Regions from separate parts of the Actinomadura sp. NPDC023710 genome, predicted to be linked through region 2. Evidence: riboswitches for the same ligand, from Rfam matches in the RefSeq annotation. Region 2 holds a riboswitch; the other holds the start of a gene.
What was found. Region 2 has a riboswitch for glycine ahead of gcvP (aminomethyl-transferring glycine dehydrogenase). Riboswitches for the same ligand answer to the same signal wherever they lie in the genome.
Positions count from the first base shown of each region.

Region 1: it holds a riboswitch for glycine, as region 2 does, so the genes downstream of both, gcvT (glycine cleavage system aminomethyltransferase GcvT) here and gcvP (aminomethyl-transferring glycine dehydrogenase) in region 2, are expected to answer to the same signal.

Region 1 is NZ_JBFAGB010000002.1:324,064-335,835, forward strand. It holds gene AB0H37_RS03585 (PLP-dependent cysteine synthase family protein) at 1-807, shown strand, start outside; gene AB0H37_RS03590 (site-2 protease family protein) at 797-2,095, opposite strand; gene AB0H37_RS03595 (dihydrofolate reductase family protein) at 2,513-3,085, opposite strand; gene AB0H37_RS03600 (SRPBCC domain-containing protein) at 3,241-3,978, opposite strand; gene AB0H37_RS03605 (helix-turn-helix domain-containing protein) at 3,975-4,646, opposite strand; gene AB0H37_RS03610 (hypothetical protein) at 4,924-5,271, shown strand; glycine riboswitch at 5,719-5,814, shown strand; gene gcvT (glycine cleavage system aminomethyltransferase GcvT) at 5,982-7,076, shown strand; gene gcvH (glycine cleavage system protein GcvH) at 7,135-7,524, shown strand; gene glyA (serine hydroxymethyltransferase) at 7,521-8,777, shown strand; gene AB0H37_RS03630 (L-serine ammonia-lyase) at 8,833-10,206, shown strand; gene AB0H37_RS03635 (nuclear transport factor 2 family protein) at 10,216-10,677, opposite strand; gene AB0H37_RS03640 (TetR/AcrR family transcriptional regulator) at 10,767-11,342, shown strand; gene AB0H37_RS03645 (SDR family oxidoreductase) at 11,379-11,772, shown strand, end outside.
Region 2 is NZ_JBFAGB010000020.1:71,915-83,686, reverse strand. It holds gene AB0H37_RS23380 (lactate utilization protein B) at 1-136, opposite strand, end outside; gene AB0H37_RS23375 ((Fe-S)-binding protein) at 247-975, opposite strand; gene AB0H37_RS23370 (DUF5999 family protein) at 1,255-1,458, shown strand; gene AB0H37_RS23365 (alpha/beta family hydrolase) at 1,493-2,173, opposite strand; gene AB0H37_RS23360 (PPOX class F420-dependent oxidoreductase) at 2,225-2,650, shown strand; gene AB0H37_RS23355 (tetratricopeptide repeat protein) at 2,647-3,768, opposite strand; gene gcvP (aminomethyl-transferring glycine dehydrogenase) at 4,089-6,968, opposite strand; glycine riboswitch at 7,141-7,235, opposite strand; gene AB0H37_RS23345 (lysylphosphatidylglycerol synthase transmembrane domain-containing protein) at 7,507-9,981, shown strand; gene AB0H37_RS23340 (MerR family transcriptional regulator) at 9,991-10,596, opposite strand; gene AB0H37_RS23335 (bifunctional nuclease family protein) at 10,920-11,390, opposite strand; gene AB0H37_RS23330 (MerR family transcriptional regulator) at 11,533-11,772, opposite strand, start outside.

The DNA.
Region 1 (11,772 bases), on a different contig from region 2:
TACTTCGCGCGGCTGCTGGGCCTGCCGTTCATCGCGGTCATGCCGGCCTCCACCAGCCCGGAGAAGATCCAGCTCATCGAGTTCCACGGCGGCCGCTGCCACCTGGTGGCCGACCCGTCGGCGATCTACGAGGAATCGCGGCGGCTCGCGGCCGAGTGCGGCGGACACTTCATGGACCAGTTCACCTTCGCCGAGCGGGCGACGGACTGGCGCGGCAACAACAACATCGCCGAGTCGATCTTCGAGCAGATGCGGCTGGAGCGGTTCCCCGAGCCGTCCTGGATCGTGGTCGGCGCGGGCACCGGCGGGACGTCCGCGACGATCGGCCGGTACGCCCGCTACCGGATGTTCCAGACGCGGCTCGCGGTGGTCGACCCGGAGGGGTCGGCGTTCCACGGCTCGTTCGCCGACGGCGACCCCGGGCGCACCGCGGCGGGCTCGCGGATCGAGGGCATCGGCCGCCCCCGCGTCGAGCCGTCGTTCCTGCCCACGGTGATCGACCGGATGATCCGGGTGCCGGACGCGGCGTCCATCGCGGCGATGCGCTGGACGAGCGAGGTCAGCGGCCGCAGCGTCGGCGGCTCGACCGGCACGAACATGTGGGGCGCGGCCGAACTGATCGCGCAGATGCGGGCCCGCGGCGAGCGCGGCAGCGTCGTCACGCTCCTGTGCGACGGCGGCGAGCGCTACGCGGGCACCTACGGGTCGGACGCGTGGCTGGCCGGGCAGGGCCTCGACATCGCCCCCTACCTGGCAGCGCTGGACGGCTTCCTGAAGACCGGCACGATGCCGGACGTCACCCGGTGACGCGGATCGGGTTGAACAGGTCGGCGTAGATCAGCAGGCCGCCCATGACGATCAGGACGACCGCCATCACGTACGTGACCGGCAGCGCCTTGGCGACGTCCACGTAACCCGGGTCGGGCCTGCGGAAGATCCGGGCGAACGCCTTCTTGATCGCTTCCAGCAGCGCGCCGGCGATGTGCCCGCCGTCCAGCGGCAGCAGCGGGATGAGGTTGAACAGCCCGACCGCGAGGTTCAGCGAGCCGAGCAGCATCACGAAGAAGGAGACCTTCTGCGTGCCGGTGAAGTCGTCGGACGCGGCGACCTCGCCGCCGATCCGGCTGACGCCGACGACGCCGATCGGCCCGTTCGGGTCGCGCTCGTGGCCGCCGAAGGCCGCGTTCCACACGCCGACCATCTTCTGCGGCATCCGCACCAGCGCGCCGACGGTGCGCGCGGTCAGGTCGCCCATCGTGCTCGCGACCGCGCCCGGCCCCTGCCGCTCGATCGCGCTGGACGGCGTGATGCCGAGGAACCCGACGTTGACGACCTTGTCCTCGTCCTTGAGGTCGTACATCTGGTTGCGGGTGATGGGGACGTTCAACCGCACGTCCCTGCCGTCGCGCCGGACGGTCATCGGCACGGTCTTGCCGCCGTCCCTGCGGATCATGCGCTGCAGCTGCCCGTAGTCGTCGACCTTCCGGCCGTCGAACGCCACGATCCGGTCGCCGGCCCGCAGCCCGACCTGCCGCGCGGGCGTCGGCGCCGCGTTCGCCGGGCACGCGGCGACCTTGGCGCTCGCCGGCACCATGCACTCGGCGACCTCCTTGATCACCGGCTGCGGCTGGTTGGTCCCGATGCCCATCAGCAGGATCGCGAAGAACATCACCGAGAGCAGCAGGTTCATCGCGGGCCCGCCGAACATGATGAGCAGCTTCTGCCACCACTTCTTGGCGTAGAACACGCGGTCACCGTCGCCGGGGCCGACCTCCTCCAGCGAGGCTCCGCGCGCGGACTCGATCAGCCCCTGCCACGGCCCGGTGCTGATCCGCCGCACCTGCCCGGGCGCGTCGCCCTTGCGCGGCGGCAGCATGCCGATCATGCGGATGTAGCCGCCGAGCGGGATCCACTTGACGCCGTACTCGGTCTCGCCCTTGTGCCTCGACCACATGGTGGGCCCGAATCCGACCATGAACTGCGTGGTCCGCACCTTGAACAGCTTGGCGAACGAGAAGTGCCCGAGTTCGTGCAGCGCGATGGAGACCAGCAGGCCGAAGAAGAGGATCAGCGCTCCAGCCAGGTAGTAGACCATGCGGCGTGCCCTCCGGGTCCGTCCACCCCACGCACCCGGGGGTGATCTCCGACAACCAATTCAGAGTACGTTACGGCCCGCGATCCGGTTGAGGCGAACGGGGAAGCAGCACGCGCCGCACACCGCTTTGATGCGCGGCGCCAACCCGACCGCGCGTCATGGGCGACCCCACCCGCCCCACGGAGCGGCCCTGGCCGGATGCGGTGGCTCCGACGGCGAGGCAGACAGGTCCTGGTCCAGCAGCTCCCTGAGACGTTCGCCCCCGGCCCGGGGCAGGCCGAGCTCACCGGCCAGGCTCGCGAGCTGGTGGCCGCGCTGTTGCTGCCAGACCAGGATGCGCGGTCGGCACTGGCTCTTAACCTGGACGACATCCCGCTCCCGCGATCGCGGTGAAGAGCGAGATGCCGGAGCACATCGTCAGTGGATCACGTCGAAGATCTGCTTTTGCAGGCCGTTGGCGTAGACGTCGTGCTCTACCAGCTTCAGTTTCTGGGTGTCCTTGTCCGTGGTACTGAACAGTCGCTTGCCGGCGCCGAGCAGCAGCGGGAAGACGAGCAGGTGGTAGCGGTCGATCAGGCCGGCGTCCGAGAAGCCGTGGTTCAAGGAGGCGCTGCCGTGGACGATGATCGGGCCTCCCTCGGTCTGCTTGAGAGCGGTGACCTGGTCGAGTGAGCGCAGGATCGTGGTCTCGCCCCAGTTCGGGACCAGGTCTTCTTTGGTGAGGGTGGTGGAGAGGACGTACTTCGGCAACGTGTTGTAATGCGCGAATTCCTGCATGTTCGGCCAAACTGGGCTGAACACCTCATAGCTGATCCGGCCCATCAGGATCGCGGTAGCTTCCATCTGCTCCCGCCCCTTGATCTCGTAGGCCTCGGGGAGGAACTCGACGTCCTTGAAGGTCCATCCGGAGTTCCGGTAGCCCGGTTCGTCGCCCGGGGCCTCGACGACGCCGTCGAGCGACATGAAGGCAGTGCTGATCAGGGTACGCATTGAAGACTCCTTGGTCTTTCGTGTGTGTATTCAGGCTGTTCGGTGCACGCTTGGGCCGCGTTGGAGCGGAGCGCGGTCGTTCCGCGGCGCCGGGAGCGGTCCAGTCCCCGGTGGCCCGACGGCGCCGTCGGCGTACGGGCGTACCTGGGGGGCTCTCAGGCGAGGAGCCCGATCAGCCACTGCCGCCAGGCCGCCTCGGCCCCGTCCGTGTCCGGCCCAAAGAGGTGATGGAACACCAGCACCGCGCCGGTGATGTGGAGGAAGGTGTAGATCCCGTCCGCGGTGCGGACCTTGATGCGCTCGTCGTCCGACCAGACCACTTCGCCATCAAGTGGCGGCAGCTCCGCGGGTTCGGCGTGCGCCCGCGCGCCCACGGCGACCGGGGTCGGCAGGGACAGCCCGCGGGTGAGCGCCTCGTGAACCTCCTGCGCCGAGCGTCCGTCCGACGGCGCGACGGCGAAGACGGGGACACCGGCGCGTCCCGGGAAGTGCGTCAGGTACTCGCGGAGTGTGTGGAGGTGGAAGGGCCAGCCGCGGCGCAGCCCGTCGTACTCATCCTGCCAGTCGTCGCCGAGCACGCCGCTGTGAACGACGCGGAGCACAGTGCTGCCGCCGTCCCGTCCCTCGATCAGATACTCGAAGGCCATGAACCGGCCGTCCTCGGCGGTGGCCGTGCGGGTGGCGAAGCGCTTGCCGGGTTCGTAAGTGATGATCATCGCTTCCTCCCGGCGGCCTCCGGTCTCCATGGCGGCGACTCCGCCCTCGCGTGGCTCGACCTCGTTGCGGCCCATGAACCAGGAGTCGATTCCCGGTCCCGTGGCGATCGCCTCCCAGACCTGTTCCGGGCCTGCCGGCAGGGTCGTCTCCAGCTCGATCTCAAAGGGGTGGGTCATCGTCGGTTCTCCTCTCCTGCTTCGGGTTCGCTCGCGTGCGCCCCCGCGTCCACCTGCTGCGGGCCGGGCGCGGTCCTCCGGGCGCCGGGCTGCGCGGGGATCTGGTGGAGCCCGACGACCACCCGGTGGTTCCGGCCCTGCGGGGCGAACTCGTCGTGGTAGCGGCCGACAAGGACGGCCACGGCCTGGGCCAGTTCATCGGCGAAGGCCGACCGGTCGGCCGCGGTGGCGAACCGCACCTCCGCGTCGATGCCGAAGGTGGCGACCTGCCGCCGGGCCCGAGAGGCGCCGGTCAGCAGGGTCCCGACCTCCTGCACCAGCCGGGCCCCCAGCGCCAGCAGCCAGTGGGCGGACATCTGGTCCGGAGACCGGGAGGGGTCGGGACTGACGGCGGCCAGGACGCGGGGAGAGATCACATAGGAGGCGGCGGTAGCGCGGTACACCCGTTCGGTGACGCTGCCCTTGCGCCGCTCCTCGGCGAGTTCGACCAGCCCATGGCGCTCCAATTCCTTCAGGTGGTAGTTGACCTTCTGCCGGGGGAGCCCCAGCCGGGCGGCCAGCATGGCGGCCGAGCCGGGCTCGGCCAGGGCGGCGAGGATCCGTGACCTGATCGGGTCCAGGGACGCCTCGGCCGCAGCGGGTTCTTCGATCACAGCGACTTCCAGCACCGCTCCAGGATCCAACCGACAAAAAATTTTGTCAAGGAAATTCTGGTTGTCGGTGCTGCCGAGCGGCTCATGGAGTGCGGCGTCATCGTGGTTCGGGCCGACCAAGGTCATAGCGGCGCCGGCTCGGCGATGCCCGAGGAAGTCATCGATTCCGTACTGATCAGCTGCGGTCGCGGTGCTAACCCGACCGCGCGTCATTGTCACGAGAGCCCGTATCCCCGAGGAGGGCCGACCGCGCATCATGGGCGGCCCCACCCCGTCCCACGGAGGTTCTCCCTTGAAGCGCGGTCATGTAGCGGTACTGGCGCTGACGCTGGCCCTGGCCGGCTGCGGCGGCTCCGACGACGGCAAGGCGACAAGCGCGTCGTCACCCCCCGCCCCGACCCCCGCGGCCACGGCCCCGTCCTCTCCCGAGCCCGGCCCAGGCAGCGAGACCACGCCCCTCCCCCCGGCCCAGTCCAAGGCGGTCAAGGCCTTCAACGACTGCATGCACAAGCAAGGCGTCCAGATGCCGACCCCCAACCCCACCAGGACCCCCGCCCCCGACGAGCTGCAAAAGATCAGGACCGCCCTACAAACCTGCGTAAAGTCCATGTCCGCCTCCCCCGGCACGTCCCCACGCTGACGCCCGCCGGAACCGGCCGAAGCGCACCCGAGCATCCCCCAAGGGCGCTCAAGACCTGTCGCCCCCGTTGCCGCAGCACACAGCCAAGCCGCCGCGGGCACCCGCCAGGCCAAGCACAAGCCAGAGCGCGAGGGACGCCGCGCCAAGGGGGACCGAAATGGCCGCGGGCGGCAGCACCGTCCAACGAAGCAACCTCAGCCGTCTGACGAAGCAACCTCAGCCGTCTGACGAAGCAACCTCAGCCGCCACCTGAGCCCCGCGACCACCTGAACCCCCGCGATCGCGTCCGAAGGCAGATCCGAGCGAAGCAAGGATCTGATCGCGAAGCGAGCCGCAAGGCGAGCCGGAGCGATGCAGCGATCGCACGCGTTTCCCCAGGGTCGGGGCCCCCAAGGCCCCGACCCTGGGGAAACGCAATGAACACTGCTAGCCTTCTGCGACAGCCGATGATCCCGTGCGGGAGAGTCCCTCGCAGCCGGTGGGGGACGCCGAAGGAGCAAATCCTCCCCGGAACCTCTCAGGCCCACGGACCGCACGGGCCAGGCGACCTCTGGAAAGCGGGGACTCCGGTCCCCCGCCGAAGGTGAAAGCCCGCCGTGCCGCGGTGGGTGAAGCTCTCAGGCGCCGATGACAGAGGGGGAGGCACCGATACGCCCGGTGCGCGAGTGGGACGATGGACCATGCGCGCCCGTGACGAAGGAGCCGAGCCCATGTCCGCCGATCCGACCGCGAAGAAGACGCCGCTGCACGACGTCCATGAGGACCTCGGCGCGAACCTCGTCGACTTCGCCGGCCACCTGATGCCGCTGCGCTATGCGAGCGAGACCGCCGAGCACCAGGCCGTCCGCACGGGTGCGGGGCTGTTCGACCTGTCGCACATGGGGGAGATCTTCCTCTCGGGGCCGGGCGCGGGGGCCGCGCTCGACTTCGCGCTGGTCGGCAACCTGTCGCCGATGCCGGTCGGCAAGGCCCGCTACACGATGATCTGCGGCCACGACGGCGGCGTCCTGGACGACCTGATCGTCTACCGGCTCGCGGACGAGACGTGGATGGTGGTGGCGAACGCCGCGAACGCCGCCGTCGTCCGGGAGGCGCTGATCGAGCGTGCCGCGGAGTTCGAGGCCGCGGTGGACGACCGGTCCGACTCCTACGCGCTGATCGCCCTGCAGGGGCCGCGTTCCCAGGGAATTCTCGAAGGGTTCACGGACGCGCCGCTGGAGGGCCTGAAGTACTACGCGATCCTCGCGGGGCGGGTCGCGGGCGTGGACGCGCTGGTCGCCCGCACCGGGTACACGGGCGAGGACGGGTTCGAGCTGTTCGTGGACGCGTCCGACGCGGTCCGGTTGTGGAAGGCGCTCGCCGCGGTGGAGGGGGTCGTCCCCGCGGGGCTGTCGGCGCGCGACACGCTGCGCCTGGAGGCGGGGATGCCGCTGTACGGAAACGAGCTGACGGCCGAGACGACGCCGTTCGAGGCGGGCCTCGGCCGTGTGGTGAAGCTGGACAAGCCTGGCGATTTCGTGGGGAAGTCCGCTCTGGCGGCGCAGGCGCAGACCCCGCCGGGCCGTAGGCTCGTGGGACTGGTCGCGCGGGGGCGTCGCGCGCCCCGCAAGGGGTACCAGGTCGTCACGTCCGGCGGCGCGCCGTGCGGCATCGTGACGAGCGGCGCCCCGTCGCCCACACTGGGCACGCCGATCGCCATGGCGTACCTCGACAGCGGCGTCGAGGAGACGGGCCTGGCCGTGGACGTCCGCGGCCGGCACGAGCCGGTGGACGTGGTGGCCCTACCGTTCTACAAGCGTTCCTGAACAAGTTGTCCGGCGGTGTGGGGGCGCGCGCCCCCACAGGGGAAAGAGAGAAGTGATCGTGAGCGTTCCGGAGGAGCTCCGCTACAGCGAGGAGCACGAGTGGGTGTCGGGCCTCGGTGGCGAGGACGGCATCGTCACGGTCGGCATCACCGCGCACGCCGCCGACGCCCTCGGTGAGATCGTCTACATCGAGCTGACGCCGTCGGAGGGCGACGCCGTCGAGGCGGGCGAACCGTGCGGCGAGGTGGAGTCGACCAAGTCGGTCAGCGAGCTCTACTCCCCCGTCAGCGGCGAGATCACCGCGATCAACAGCGCGGTGGTGGACGAGCCGAAGGTCATCAACGACGACCCGTACGGCGAGGGCTGGATCTTCAAGGTGCGGATCTCGGTGGAGCCGGGCGACCTGCTCGACTCCACCGCCTACGGCAAGCTGGTCGAGGAATCATGAGCTTGGACGACTCTCTCGCGACGGCCGATCCGGAGGTCGCCGAGGCCGTCGCGGCGGAGCTGCGGCGCCAGCAGAGCACCCTGGAGATGATCGCGTCGGAGAACTTCGCGCCCGTCTCGGTGCTGGAGGCTCAGGGGTCGGTCCTGACGAACAAGTACGCCGAGGGGTATCCGGGGCGCCGGTACTACGGCGGCTGCGAGTTCGTCGACGTCACCGAGCAGCTCGCGATCGACCGGGCCAAGGCGCTGTTCGGCGCCGAGCACGCGAACGTCCAGCCGCACAGCGGGGCGCAGGCCAACACGGCCGTCTACTTCGCGCTGCTCCAGCACGGCGACACGATCCTCGGCCTCGACCTCGCGCACGGCGGGCACCTCACGCACGGGATGCGGCTCAACTATTCCGGCAAGGTGCTGAACGTGGTGCCCTACCACGTCCGCGCCGAGGACGGCCTGGTCGACATGGACGAGGTGGCCTCGCTCGCGGCCGAGCACCGGCCGAAGATGATCGTGGCGGGCTGGTCGGCGTACCCGCGGCAGCTCGACTTCGCCGCGTTCCGCCGGATCGCCGACTCGGTCGGGGCGCTGCTCATGGTCGACATGGCGCACTTCGCGGGCCTGGTCGCGGCGGGGCTGCACCCCTCGCCCGTCCCGCACGCCGACATCGTGACGACCACGACGCACAAGACGCTCGGCGGACCGCGCGGCGGGCTGATCCTCGCCCGCGAGGAGTTCGGCAAGAAGATCAACTCAGCGGTGTTCCCCGGCATGCAGGGCGGGCCGCTGGAGCACGTGATCGCCGCCAAGGCCGTCGCCCTGAAGATCGCCGCGTCGGAGGAGTTCCGGGCCCGGCAGGCGGCGACGGTGCAGGGCGCGAAGCTGCTGGCCGAGCGCCTGCTCGCCGAGGACTCCGCCAAGGCCGGCGTCAAGGTCCTGACCGGCGGGACGGACGTCCACCTCGTGCTGGTCGACCTGGTGGACTCCGAGCTCACCGGGCGGGACGCCGAGGACCGCCTGCACGACATCGGCATCACGGTCAACCGCAACGCGGTGCCGAACGACCCGCGCCCGCCGATGGTCACCTCCGGCCTGCGGATCGGCACCCCGGCCCTGGCGACGCGCGGCTTCACCGCCGAGGACTTCGCCGAGGTCGCGGACGTGATCGCGCTGGCGCTGCAGCCGTCCTTCGACCGGGACGGGCTCGCGGCCCGGGTCGAGGCGCTGGCCGACCGGCACCCCCTGTACCCGAACCTGTGACGTTCCGGCGCCCCCTCCCCTCGCGGGGAGGGGGCGCGGCTACAACGAGGTAGCGATGGCCATCAGCGTTTTCGACCTGTTCAAGATCGGTATCGGACCGTCGTCCTCCCACACGGGGGGCCCGATGGCCGCGGCGCACCGGTTCGCCAGGGGCCTGCAGCGCGACGGGCTGCTGGAGAAGACCGCGTCCGTCGCCGTCACCCTCTACGGGTCGCTCGGCCTCACCGGCAAGGGCCACGGCTCCGACAAGGCCGTCATCCTCGGCCTCGAAGGCGACAAACCCGAACTCGTCGACGTCGACCGGGTGGACGAGCGGCTCGCCGCCATCCGTGAGCGCGGGGCCCTGCGCCTGTTCGGCGACCACGACGTCCCGTTCGTGGTCAACGAGCACCTGGTCTTCGAGCGCAAGGAGTCGCTGCCCGGCCACCCCAACGGGATGCGCTTCACGGCCCTGGACGCCTCGGGCGAGGAGCTGCGCGCCAAGGTGTACTACTCGGTCGGCGGCGGCTTCATCCTGGACGAGAACGCCACCGGCGCCGACCGCATCAAGCCCGACGACACCGTCCTGCCGCACCCCTTCGACACGGCCGCCGAGCTGCTCGAACGCTGCCGGGAGACGGGCCTTTCGATCTCCGCGCTGATGCTGGAGAACGAGAGGGCGTTCGGCCGCGACGCCGCCGAGATCCAGGACGGCCTGCTCGAACTCTGGCAGGTCATGCGGGCCTGCGTCGTCCGGGGCTGCACGCGCGAGGGCCTGCTGCCGGGCGGGCTCAAGGTGCGCCGCCGCGCTCCCCAGCTGCACCGCCAGCTCTCCGTCGAGAAGGCGTCCGACCCGCTCCACGCGATGGACTGGATCACCCTGTTCGCCCTCGCCGTCAACGAGGAGAACGCCGCGGGCGGGCGGATCGTCACCGCCCCCACCAACGGCGCCGCGGGCATCATCCCGGCCGTCCTGCACTACTACGACCGGTTCATCCCCGGCCGGGACGACGAGGGCGTCGTGCGGTTCCTGCTGACGGCCGGGGCGATCGGCGTGCTGTTCAAGCAGAACGCCTCGATCTCCGGCGCCGAGGTCGGCTGCCAGGGCGAGGTCGGCTCGGCCTGCTCGATGGCCGCCGCCGGGCTCACCGAGGTCCTCGGCGGCACCCCCGAGCAGGTGGAGAACGCCGCCGAGATCGGCATCGAGCACAACCTGGGGCTGACCTGCGATCCCGTCGGCGGCCTGGTCCAGGTCCCCTGCATCGAGCGCAACGCCGTCGGCGCCGTCAAGGCCATCAGCGCCGCCCGGATCTCCCTGCGCGGCGACGGCCGCCACTTCGTCTCCCTCGACAAGGCCATCAAGACCATGCGCGACACCGGCCGCGACATGCTCGACAAGTACAAGGAGACCTCGCGCGGCGGCCTCGCCGTCAACGTCATCGAATGCTGAGCGCCCGCGCTATCGGAGCGGGACGTCGAGTCCGTGCTCGCTCGCGGGGCGCGGGCCGTGGATGCGCCGGTCGGCCTCGCCGATCGCGACGTCGTTGATGCTCGCCTCCCGCCGCCGCATGAGGCCGCGCTCGTCGAACTCCCACAGTTCGTTGCCGTAGCTGCGCCACCACTGCCCGCCGGCGTCGTGCCACTCGTACTGGAAGCGGACGGCCATGCGGTTCTCGCGGAATCCCCACAGGCTCTTGCGCAGCGCGTAGTCGAGCTCCCGCTCCCACTTGTCCGTCAGGAACGCGATGATCTCCTCCCGTCCGGTGACGAACCGGTCCCGGTTGCGCCAGACCGAGTCGGGCGTGTAGGCCTGCGCCACCAGGTGCGGGTCGCGGGTGTTCCACGCGTCCTCGGCCGCCTGGACCTTCTGCCCGGCGGTCTCCAGGGTGAACGGCGGGTAGGGCGGACGGTCGTCGGGCACAGCGGCCTCCTCAAGTTGAGAACGAGCGTTCTCTGTCTATTCCGCTACGATAGGGAACGCCCGTTCTCAACGTCAAGCCAGGAGCGTCGATGCCGGCCGCGATCACCGAGGAGCAGCAGGACCGGGACCGCCAGGGGCTGCTGGACGTCGCGGAGCGCCTCTTCTACCGGCAGGGCGTCCAGGCGGTGGGCATGGACGAGCTGCGAACCGTGTCCGGCCTGCCGCTCAAGCGCATCTACCGGCTCTTCCCGACGAAGGAGGCCCTCGTCGTCGCGATGCTGGACCGCCGCGACCGCCGCTGGCGGGCGAGCCTGGCCGCCCACCTGGACGCCGAGCCCGACCCCCGGCGGCGCGTCCTCGCCCTGTTCGACTGGCTCGGCGCGTGGTTCGCCGAGCCGGGCTTCCGCGGCTGCGCCTGGGTCAACGCCCACGGGGAGCTCGGCTCGTCCTCCCGGCCGATCGCGGACGCGGCCCGAGCCCACAAGCAGGCCTTCCGCGACCAGGTCGTCGCCCTGGTCTCGCCCGTCGACGCGTCCGCCGCCGAAACCGTCTACCTGCTCGCCGAGGGCGCCATCGTGGTCGCCGGAATCCACGGCGACCCCACCGCCGCCGCCCGCGCCCGGACGGGCGCCCGGCTCCTCCTGGACAGGACCGGCCAGGGTTGACCCTGCCGTTGGCGGCAGGGTTCCAGGCTGGGGGGCATGAAGACGAAATCGCAGGACAGGGTCGTCCTGGTCACCGGCGCGGGAACCGGGATCGGACGCGCCACGGCGCGCATGTTCGCGGCCGACGGAGCCCTGGTGGTGGCCGTCGGGCGCCGCGCGGACCCCCTGGCCGAGACCGCGCACGGGCACCCCGGCATCGAGCCCCTCGCCGCCGACGTCACCGGCGACGGCGCGGCGGCCGAGATCGTGCGCAGGGTGACCGACGTGCACGGGCGGCTGGACGTGCTGGTCAACAACGCGGCGATCGTCCGGAGCGGGACCCTGGAGACCCTCACCCCGGAGACGATCGCGCCGCAGCTCGCCACGAACCTGGTGGCGCCCGTCCTGCTGACCCGGGCGGCGCTGCCCGCGCTGGAGGGCGGCGGGGTGG
Region 2 (11,772 bases):
AGTCCAGGTCGAGCAGCGCGTCGTCCTTGATCGCGCGCCCGGCCTCGCGCAGGTCCTCCCAGTCGGCGGTCTCGGCCGCCGCGGCGGCCGCCCGCCCCCGCAGCGCGGCCGTCGCGCCGCGGAGGTTGCGGCGCATCCGGGTGTCGGCCAGTTCCGGCCGCGCGGCGGCGGCGAACTTCGGCCTCGGCGCCGGGACGGGCCCGCTCCTGCCTGAGGAGGACGGCGTCGTCCCCGGAGAGGAGGCCGTCACGCCGGCCCCGTCTCCGCGAGGATCTCGGCCAGGTGCATCGTCCGGACCCCGCCGCGCAGCCGCGACAGCGCGCCGCCGATGTGGGCCAGGCACGAGTCGTCGACCGCGCAGACCACGTCCGCGCCGGTGTCGCGGACGTGCCTGACCTTGTCGGCCACCATCGCGACCGACACGTCCGCGTTCTTCATCGCGAACGCGCCGCCGAACCCGCAGCACTCCTCGGCGGACGGCAGCTCCACCAGGTCCAGGCCGCGCACCGCGCGCAGCAGCCGCACCGGACGGTCGCCGACGCCGAGGGTGCGCAGGGACCGGCAGGACGGGTGGTAGGTGACCCGGTGCGGGAAGTACGCGCCGACGTCGGTGACCCCCAGGACGTCGACGAGGAACTCCGTCAGCTCGTAGACGGCGAGGGCCTCGGCGGCGCGCGCCAATCCGGGGTCGCGGGCCGTCCGGGCGATCTTCGGGTAGTCGTCGCGGACGGTCGCGGCGCACGACGCGGACGGCGCCACCACGACCTCGCAGCCCTCGAACGCGGCGGTGTGGGAACGGGCGAGCCCGGCCGCCTCGCGGTGGTAGCCGGCGGTCCAGTGGAACTGGCCGCAGCAGGTCTGCCCCGGCGGGAACGCCACCTCGTGCCCGAGCCGCTCCAGCAGCACGGTCACGGCCTTCGCGGTGCCGGGGAACAGCACGTCGTCGAAGCACGCGACGGACAGCGCGACCCGCACCGGCCTCACTCCCCCAACCCCTGCAAAGCCCGTTCCCCCGCCGAACATGGTAAGGGTTTCAGGCTCCGGCGGCGTGTCGTTCTTCGTCCGTTATCGCGCGGGAGGGACGCTACTGCGTGTCACCCCGGAGTGGGAGGGATCACACCCGTCCGGTACTCCGGTACCAAGGGACAACCGTCCCAACGGGCTATGGCCGGTGGGGGCGAACCACTCCACACTGGGGTGCGTCAGAACAGGAAAGCACCACGACCTACCAGTAGTTGAGACCGGAGGCACGCCATGTGCCCGCACCAGCCGCCTTGTCCCTCCCACAACGCACCCGACCGCGACGCCGCACGCACGCTGGCCTCGCACCCCGAACAGGGGTGGAGCCTGCTGTGCAACGGGGTCGTGCTGTTTGAGGACACCGGTGAGCTGCTGCCCGACGGGGAAGTCATCGCGCCGCACCGGCCGACGGACGCGCAGGCCACGTCCGCCGCTTGAGCGGTCTCCACGGGGGACTAGTTCAAACGGGTGATCATCCTCGGGGGCACGCCCACCCACCACCGGCCTCTGGGCCCGCACCGGGCCCGGAGCCACTGTACTCCCGGCCCGTCCGCATCGGACGGGCCGCCCATCGTCTCAGCCACGGCTCCACCGCCCGGCCGACCGCCGCGGGGTCCTTGCCGAGGTCGTGCCGCTCCTTCGGCAGGATCGTGACCTGCGCCGCGTCCGCCGGGTCGGGGACGCCGAACGGGTCCCGGTCGCCGTTGACGACGAGGACCTCGACCCCCGCCGACCGCAGCTCGTCCACCCGGGTCTTCTCCGGCCTGCCCGGCGGGTGCAGCGGGAACGCCAGCGCCACCACGCCCGCCGCCCCGGCGGCCGCCGCCGTCCGGCACGCCACCCGGGCCCCGTTGCTGCGGCCGCCCTGCACCAGCGGGACGTCCCCGAACCTCTTCCGCAGGACCGCGACGACCTCCAGCCACGCCTCGTCCTGCTTGGCCGCCGGGCCGGGCGCCCGCCGCCCGGCGAGCCGGAACGGCTGCGTCACCCGGGCGACGGCGCCGCCGAGCCGCAGCGCCTGCGCCCGCACCGCCAGCAGGTCGGCCGCCTCCACTCCCCCGTTCGACCCGTGCGTGAGCACCAGCAGGAACGCCGGGTCGTCGACCACGTCCAGCACCATCTCGGCGGGCCCGTGCGCCGTCGCGACCTTCATGTGACTCACGGTAGCGGCAGCCGCGGATGAGCCGTGCGGCAGACTGGGCCCATGGAAACGATGACCGACAGTGAGTGGCGCGCGTTCGTCCTGGAGGGCACCCGCACCGGCAAGGCCGCCGTCACCCGCAAGGACGGGTCGCCGCACGTGACGCCGATCTGGTTCGTCCTCGACGGCGACGACCTGCTGTTCAACACGGGCCGCCACAGCGTCAAGGGCCGCGTCCTCGCCCGCGACCCTCGCCTGTCCGTCTGCGTCGACGACCAGACTCCGCCGTTCTCGTACGTGCTGATCCAGGCCGAGGCGTCCCTCGTCGAGGACCTGGACGAGGTGCTCCGCTGGGCGACCGTCATCGGCGGCCGCTACATGGGCGCCGACCGGGCCGAGGAGTTCGGGCGGCGCAACGCCGTCCCCACCGAGTACCTCGTCCGCGCCCGCATCACCAAGGTGATCGCCGAGCGCGCCATCGCCGGCTAGCCCTCGGTCCAGTCCGGGGCGGCCGTGCCCGTCGCCAGGCGGAACCGCTCGGCGAAGCTCTCGTGCAGCAGCGGCCCCCACCCGTAGTCGCTCGGCACCCGCACCGCCCTGCCGAGGGTCTCGCGGGCGTCGCCCGACCGGCGCTCGGCGTACCGGACGGCGAGCAGCGCGTACATGTGGTCGAGGGCGCCGAACGCCTCGCCGGCGAGGGCGGGGAGCGACCCGTCCGACACGGCGTGCTCGACGACCGGCTCCCACCACAGGTCGCCGTCGCCGTCACCGTCGTCGTCGGTGTCGCCGAAGTCGCGGCGCAGCCGCGCCCGCACCTGCCCCGCGGTGCCGGGCTCGGCGAGCCCCCGCCGCCATACCTCGCCCGCCTCGGCGCCCCGCCCCCGCAGCGGCAGCGTCCGCGCCAGCAGCTCGGTGGCCAGCGGCCCGAACTCCGGGTCGGGCGGCTCCTCCCCCAGCGCCGCGCCGAACGCGCCGATCGCCTGGTCGAGGTAGGAGATGCCGAGCGCGACGGCGAGCCGCCCGTAGGCGTAGGGGGCGGTGCCCCGGTCGATCAGCTTGAGCCCGGCGGTCAGGACCCGCTGGGCCCGGGCGGGCTCGTCGCGCTCCAGCAGCCGCTGGGCCAGGTCATGCGCGGCGGGCGGCCCGTACTCGGCGTCCCCGGTCGCGATCACCGCCTCCCAGTGGTCGCGGGCGGTGTCGAAGTCGCCGGCGTCGTCGGCGATCCGGGCGAGGGCCAGGTGGGCGGGCGGCAGGTAGGCGGGGTTGCCGAAATCGACCACGACCCTCCAGGCGGGCGCCGCCCGCTCGTGCTCACCGGCCCGTTCGTGGGTGAGGGCCAGGTGGTAGGCGGCGCGCGGCCCGTACTCGGGGTCGGCGGTGGCGATCGCGGCCCGGTCGGCCTCCCGGGCGCGCTCGACGTGCCCGGCGTCGTCCAGGACGACCGCCAGCCCCAGCGCCGCCCGCGCCCGGAAGGGGGTGTCGCCCAGCGCGAGCACCCTCTCGAACAGCAGCGCGGCCCGCTCCGCCTCACCGTTCTCGGCGAGGCCGCGGGCCTCCTCGCACAGTCGCGCCGCGTCGTCGGATACCGCGTCCGGAGACTCGATCATCGCTCTTCTGCCCTCTGGGGGTCGGGGTCCGCAAAGAGCGTAGCGATCCGCCCTCTCCGACCACCTCCCGACACCCCGAAACCCCCGCCATGATCACAAATCCGTTCGACCGGACCGTCCCAAGAGGCACAGAGGCCACAGCGAGACGCGGACGGCGCTCGACCACCGTCCCGGCCACCGGCGACCTGAACCACCGCGATCGCGCCCGGAGGCAGGTCCGAGCGAAGCGAGAACCTGATCGCGCAGCGGGTCGGAGCGATGCCAGCGATCACACGGGTTACTTCTGGGCAGGCGCCTGGGGGCAGCTGCCCAGAAGGAACTCAATCTTCATACGCCTCAGGGGGCGGGCAGGAGCAGACGAGGTTGCGGTCGCCGTAGGCCTGGTCGATGCGGCGGACGGGCGCCCAGTACTTGTTCTCCCGCAGGGACGGGAGGGGGTAGGCGGCCTCCTCGCGGCTGTAGGCGTGCTTCCAGTCGTCGGAGACGAGGCAGGCGGCGGTGTGGGGGGCGTTCTTCAAGGGGTTGTCCTCGGCGTCGTAGCCGCCGTCGGCGACGCGCTGGATCTCCCGGCGGATCTCGATCATGGCGTCGCAGAACCGGTCGAGCTCGGCGAGGTCCTCGGACTCCGTCGGCTCGATCATCAGGGTGCCGGCGACGGGGAACGACAGGGTCGGGGCGTGGAAGCCGTAGTCGATGAGGCGCTTGGCGACGTCCTCGGCGGTGATCCCCGTCTCCTTGGTGATCTTGCGGAGGTCGGCGATGCACTCGTGGGCGACGAGGCCGTTGCGGCCGGTGTAGAGGATCGGGTAGTGCGGGGCGAGGCGGGCGGCGAGGTAGTTGGCGCCGATGATGGCGCCCTCGGTGGCGGCGCGCAGACCGTCCGGGCCCATCATCGCGATGTAGGCCCAGGAGATCGGCAGGATGCCGGCCGAACCCCACGGGGCGGCGGAGATGGGGCCGACGCCGGTGCCGGGGCCGGCCTCCTCGCGCAGCGGGTGGTTGGGCAGGAACGGGGCCAGGTGCTCGCGGACGCCGATCGGGCCGACGCCGGGGCCGCCGCCGCCGTGCGGGATGCAGAACGTCTTGTGCAGGTTGAGGTGGGAGACGTCCGAGCCGAACTCGCCGGGGCGGGCCAGGCCGACGAGCGCGTTGAGGTTGGCGCCGTCGACGTAGACCTGGCCGCCGGCCTCGTGCACGGCCGCGCACACCTCGGTGATCGTCTCCTCGAAGACGCCGTGCGTGGACGGGTAGGTCAACATGATCGCCGCGAGCCGGTCGCCGTGCTCGCCGAGCTTGGCGCGCAGGTCGTCGAGGTCGACGTTGCCGCCCTCGTCGCACGTGACGACGACGACCCGCATCCCGGCCATGACGGCGCTCGCGGCGTTGGTGCCGTGCGCCGAGGACGGGATCAGGCAGACGTCGCGGTGCTCCTCGCCGCGGGAGGCGTGGTAGCCGCGGATGGCGAGCAGGCCGGCCAGCTCGCCCTGGGAGCCGGCGTTCGGCTGGACGGAGACCTTCGCGTACCCGGTGATCTCGGCGAGGAAGCCCTCCAGTTCGCCGATCAGCTCGACGTAGCCGGCGGCCTGGTCGAGCGGCGCGAACGGGTGGACGGCGGCGAACTGCGGCCAGGTGATCGGCTCCATCTCGGCGGTGGCGTTCAGCTTCATCGTGCAGGAGCCGAGCGGGATCATGGAGCGGTCGAGCGCGATGTCCTTGTCCTGGAGCCTGCGCAGGTAGCGCAGCATCGCGGTCTCGGAGCGGTGCGCGTGGAAGACGGGGTGGGTCAGGTAGGGGCTCTCGCGGCGCAGGGCGTCCGGGAACGCCTCGGGGACCTCGGGGACCTCGCCGGCCGCGGCGGCGCCGAATGCCTCCAGCACGGCCGTGACGTGCGCGGGCAGCGTCGTCTCGTCGCAGGCGATGGCGACCCGGTCGGGCCCGTCCGGGCGCAGGTTGACGCCGCGCTCGCGGGCCGCCGCGACGACCTCGGCGGCGCGGCCGGGCACCCGGGCCAGGACGGTGTCGAAGAACGAGTCGTGCACGACCTCGACGCCGCCGGCGCGCAGCCCCGCGGCGATCTCGGCGGCCCGGCGGTGCGTCCGCTGCGCGATCGCGGCCAGCCCCTCGGGACCGTGGTAGACCGCGTACATGCTCGCCATCACGGCGAGCAGGACCTGGGCGGTGCAGATGTTGCTGGTGGCCTTCTCGCGGCGGATGTGCTGCTCGCGGGTCTGCAGCGCCAGCCGGTAGGCGGTGGCGCCGTCCGCGTCGACGGACACGCCGACGAGCCGCCCGGGAAGCTGGCGCTGGATGCCCTCGCCGACCGCCATGTAGCCGGCGTGCGGGCCGCCGAACCCGTAGGGGACGCCGAACCGCTGCGCGGAGCCCACCGCGATGTCGGCGCCGAACTCGCCGGGCGGGCGCAGCAGCGTCAGCGCGAGCAGGTCGGCGGCCACGACGGCCTTGGCGCCGCGCTCGTGGGCCTGGGCGATGACCGGCTCCAGGTCGCGGACGGCGCCGGACGCGCCCGGGTACTGCAGCAGCACGCCGAAGAAGTCGCCGTCGGGGAGGCCGCGGGACAGGTCGGCGATGACGATCTCGATGCCGAGCGGGATGGCGCGGGTCCGGACGACCTCGATCGTCTGCGGGAGGGCGTCGGCGTCGACGAGGAACGTCCCGGGGTCCTTGCGCCTGGAGACGCGGTGCGCGAGGGCCATGGCCTCGGCGGCGGCGGTGCCCTCGTCCAGCATGGAGGCGTTCGCGACGGGCAGCCCGGTCAGGTCGCCCACCATCGTCTGGAAGTTCAGCAGGGCCTCGAGGCGCCCCTGGGAGATCTCCGGCTGGTAGGGCGTGTAGGCGGTGTACCAGCCCGGGTTCTCCAGCACGTTCCGCATGATCACGCCGGGGGTGGTCGTCCCGTGGTACCCGAGCCCGATCATGGACGTCAGGACGGTGTTGCGGGACGCCAGCTCGCGGAGCCGGTCGAGCGCGGCGGTCTCGCTCAGCGCGGGCGGCAGCTCCAGCGGCCGGGACGTGCGGATCGCGGCGGGGACCGCCTGGTCGATCAGCGCCTCGGCGCCGGAGTAGCCGATGGCGGCCAGCATCCTCGCCTGGTCGTCCGGTGAGGGGCCCACGTGCCGGTCGGCGAACGCCGACCGCGGATGCTGCGGCGCGGCCACAGGGGCGAAGAACTGGGCGGTCATGGAGGGCCTCCTGGCTGCTGCGGTCGCTCAGGTCCACCGCCGGCGCCCGGCCGGCGGCGGGTCTCCCCCTCTGTCATCGGCACCTGAGAGCTTCACCCGCGCGGCGGGGTTTCCCCTTCGGTGAGCCGTCCCGCCCCGCGCGCGGGGACCGACGGCTGCTTTCCAGAGGTGCCTCGCCCGAGCGGTCCTTTTGCCTGAGAGGTTCCGGGGATGTTGCCCCTTCGGCGCCCCACGCTGGCGGCGTGGGGTCTCTCCCGCACAGGGTCGACGGCATGTCCTGGGTCGAACCCTACCCAAAGGCGCGTCCGCGACGTCGTTCCGGCCCGCCGCAAGGGGCCGCGCCCTCCGGCGGCGAGGCCGTACCGGCGAGTATCATGTGCTGACTCACCTGGGACTCGACGGTCCCGGGCCGCACGGGGGCGGGGAGATGAGGCTGCGGGATGGACGCGCGTCCCGGCGGCGGCCCCGCGACTCGACGGCGCGCCGCCGGGTCTGGGACGCTGATCACGATGGCGGATGGTCAGGGCGGCGGTACGGCGTGACACAGACCCACGACGGAGCGGTGCGCCCGGCGCAGGGTGCGACCGCCGGCGCGCCCGTCGACGAGCCCGCCCAGCCGTACCGGATCCGCCGGCCCTCCGACGCCATCCGGTTCGCGGCGTCCGTGGTGGGGCTGGCGGCGGTGATGCTGCTGGTGTCGATCGCGCAGCAGACGACCCACGGCCTGCAGACCGACATCGCGCAGGGCACCGCGCACGCGCCGCGGCTGCTGCTGACGCTGGCGACGCTGGTGTCCAGCTTCGGGGTGCTGGCCGTGCCGATCGCGTTCGGGATCGAGCGGCTGTTCCACAAGGACGGCATGCGCGTCGCGATCGCGCTGCTGGCCGCGATGATCGCTTTCGGCATCACGGTGGGCCTGGACGACCTGGTGGTGCGGGCCGCGCCGGGCGGCGTGCTCGACTCGCTGATCTGGGGCGGCACCGAGACCGCGCCGGTGCACACCGACATCGCCCCGGTGATCGCGTTCGTCAGCGCGGTCGGGATGGCGGGCCGCGCCCGCTGGCAGGCCGCGACCTGGACCATGATCGGACTGGCGGCGCTGACGGGGCTGACCGCGTCCTACGCCTCCGTCGCCGCGCTGGCGGCCACCTACCTGCTGGGCCGCGCCATCGGCCACGGCACCCTCTACGCGGTCGGGACTCCGAACCCGCGCCCGTCCGGCGCGGCCGTGGTGGCCGCGCTCGAACGGCTCGGGCTGCACCCGCTGCGGGGGGCGCGCCTGGACGGCGCGCACCACGCCGACGAGACCCGCCGCTACGGCGTCGTCCTCGCCTCCTGCCCGCAGGAGGGGTACGGCGCCCGGCTCCCGGCGGGCCGGGGGCCGCACGGCGACTGGGACGTGGAGGTCCGCGTCCTGGACCGCGACCAGCAGACCGCCGGGCTGCTCTACCGGGTGTGGCGGTGGCTGCGGCTGCGCGGCGCCACGACGGGGCGGACGCTGCGGTCGCTGCGCCGTTCGCTGGAGCTGGAGTCGCTGATGGCGTACGCGGTGGACGCCGCGGGCGCCCGGACGCCGCGGCTGGTCGGCACGTGCGAGGTGGGCACCGAGGCGGCGCTGCTGGCCTACGAGCACGTCCCGGGGCGGCCGTTCGGGGACGCCCCCGACGAGGAGATCACCGACGAGCTGCTGGCGGACGTGTGGCGGCAGTTCCGCTCCCTGCAGGCGGGGCGGCTCGCGCACCGGCGCCTGGAGGACGAGGCCGTGCTGGTCGGCGACGACGGCCTCGCCTACCTCACCGACCTGCGGTCCGGGGAGACGGCGGCCGGCGACCTGGCGCTGCGCCTGGACCTCGCGCAGCTGCTCACCACACTGGCGCTGCGCGCGGGGCCGGAGCGGGCGGTGCGGACGGCGGCGCCGGTGCTGGGCGAGGAGGCCCTCGGCGGTGCGGTACCGCTGCTCCAGCGGGTGGCGCTGTCGCGGGCGACCCGCACCGCGCTGCGGCGTCACAAGGACCTGCTCACCCGCATCCGGGAGCAGATCGTCAGACTGAAGCCGGAGACGGAGGCGCCCCCGGCCAAGCTGGAGCGGTTCCGGCCCCGGACCATCGTCAGCATCGTGGCGCTGTCGGTCGCGGCGTACATCGTCATCCCGCAGGTGACGAGCCTGGACATCGGCCGTCTGGCGGCCACGGCGAGCTGGCACTGGGTCGCGGCGGCACTGGGGGCGGCGGCGCTCACCTACCTCGCCGCCGCGTTCATGCTGATGGGGTTCGTCCCCGAGCGGCTGCCGCTGGGCCGGACGGTCCTGGTGCAGCTGGCCGCGTCGTTCGTGAAGCTGGTCGCGCCGGCGGCCGTGGGCGGCGTCGCCGTCAACACGCGCTACCTGCAGCGCTCGGGCGTCCGGCCCGCCCTCGCCGTCGCGAGCGTGGGCGCGTCCCAGCTCGTGGGGATGGTCACCCACATCCTGCTGCTGGTGCTGTTCGGGTTCCTGACCGGTTCGACGGCGAAGGCGACGCAGGACCTGGCCCCGTCCCGGACGATCGTGTTCGCGGTGCTCGGACTAGGGCTGCTCGCGGGGCTCGCGCTGACGGTGCCGCGGGTGCGGCGGGTGGTCGCCTCGCGGCTCGGGGCCATGTTCTCGGGCGTGGTGCCGCGCCTGGTGGACGTGTTGCAGTCGCCGCGGAAGCTGTCCACCGGGATGGGCGGCACCCTGCTGCTGACGCTGGCGTTCACGCTGTGCCTCGACGCGTCGATCCGGGCGTTCGGCGGATCGCTGCCGTGGACGACGGTGGTGCTGGTGTTCCTCACCGCGAACGCGGTCGGGTCTGCGGCGCCGACGCCGGGCGGGCTCGGCGCCGTCGAGGGCGCCCTCACGCTCGCGTTGACGATCTCGGGGCTGACGGCGGAGACGGCCACGTCGGCCGTGCTGCTCTACCGGCTCCTGACGCTGTGGCTGCCGGTCCTGCCGGGGTGGGGGGCGTTCGCCCTCCTGCAGCGCAAGGAGGCGCTCTGAGGCCTGGCCTCAGCCGGTGCGGCGGGCGCGCCGCCGGTCGGCGAGTTCGTCGTGGTGGTGTCCGGCGGGGTCATCGTCGCCGGTGGAGGCGCGTTCAGCGGGCAGTTCCGCCAGACTGCCCTCCACCTCCTGCCACACCCGTCCGAGCGCGATGCCGAACACGCCCTGCCCGCCCTGGAGGAGGTCGACGACCTCGTCGGGTGAGGTGCACTCGTAGACGCTGACGCCGTCGCTCATCAGGGTGATCTGGGCGAGGTCCTGGACGCCGCGGTCGCGCAGATGGGAGACGGCCGTGCGTATCTGCTGCAACGAGACGCCGGTGTCCAGGAGCCGCTTGACGACCTTCAGGACCAGGACGTCGCGGAAGCTGTACAGCCGCTGGCTGCCGGACCCCTGCGCCGACCGCACGCTGGGCTCCACCAGCTTCGTGCGGGCCCAGTAGTCGAGTTGCCGGTAGGTGATGCCCGCCGCGGCGCACGCCGTCGGGCCGCGGTAGCCGACATCCTCCGGTGGCGCCGACACCTGGGTGTCGAAGAGCAGGCCCTGCTCTCCGGCACGGCGGGACGCCACGCGCCTGTCGGGGGTCGCCTTGCCCTCGCCGCTGCTCACCGCCACGCGGACCTCCGGCTTCTATCATCCCGCAGCGGTTCGTCAAGGGGGTTTGACGAATTACACCACGGGTGTTCCACCAGCACGGTAGGTGCCGGTCAGGGTGTGGTCAACGTTCATCGTCGGCGCGTCGCATGCCCGGATGAACCGGCTTCACGTGGGCAAACTGCGCACCTTCGCCACCCGCACAGTCCATACCCCGATGGTTCCCCCGCAAAAACCGCCAGGTCCGGCGCAATGGGCGACCAATCGCCCCATGGCATGAACTCGCACTCCAGAGTGACATACGCCACAGGATTCACCCGCCCCCGGGGCGGGCGCGAGGCGGCCTAACCGGCGCGGCCGAAGTCCTCCGGAGTGATCGTGTCGAGGAACTCGCGGAACTTCTCGACCTCGTCCTCCTGCTCGTCGGGGATGGCCACGCCGGCCTCCTCCAGCACGTCCTCGCTGGCGAAGATCGTGGCTCCGGTGCGCAGGGCGAGGGCGATGGAGTCGGACGGGCGCGCGCTCACCTCGACGCCGTTGGAGAAGATGAGGTCGGCGAAGAAGATCCCTTCGCGCAGCGCGGTGATGTTGACCGTGCGGAGCTGGACGCTCAGGGCGTCGAGCACGTCGCGGAACAGGTCGTGGGTGAGGGGCCGGGCCGGCAGCACCCCCTGCTGGGCGAAGGCGATCGCGGTCGCTTCGACCGCCCCGATCCAGATGGGCAGGTAACGATCGCCCTCCGTCTCCTTCAACAGGACGATCGGCTGATTGGAGGGCATCTCGACCCGGACGCCGACGACCTCCATCTGCTTCACTGCGGCTCCCTGCTGGTTCTCGCTGTCTCGATCACCACGTGCAGCGGATCGATTCCTGACCGAACCATGTAGCCAACGTACACCCAGGCTCGGACAGCTCGCGGCGCACGGGGGGCGGCAAAATCCTCCACCGGCCGCGCGATCAGTGGTCGAGGCTCTCGCGCAGACCCGCGCCTACCAGCGCGGCGTGCAGCCGGACCGACAGCGCGGCGATCTCCCGCGCGGTCTCGGCGGCCTGCTCGTGCGCGCCGCGGCTGCGGCGGCGCAGCTGCGGCGCGACCATCTGCTCGATCAGGCCGACCTGCCGGTCGGCGGCGGCCTTGACGGCGCGCAGATGCCGGACCTCGAAGCCGAACTCGCCGAGCGCGGCGGCCACGCGCGC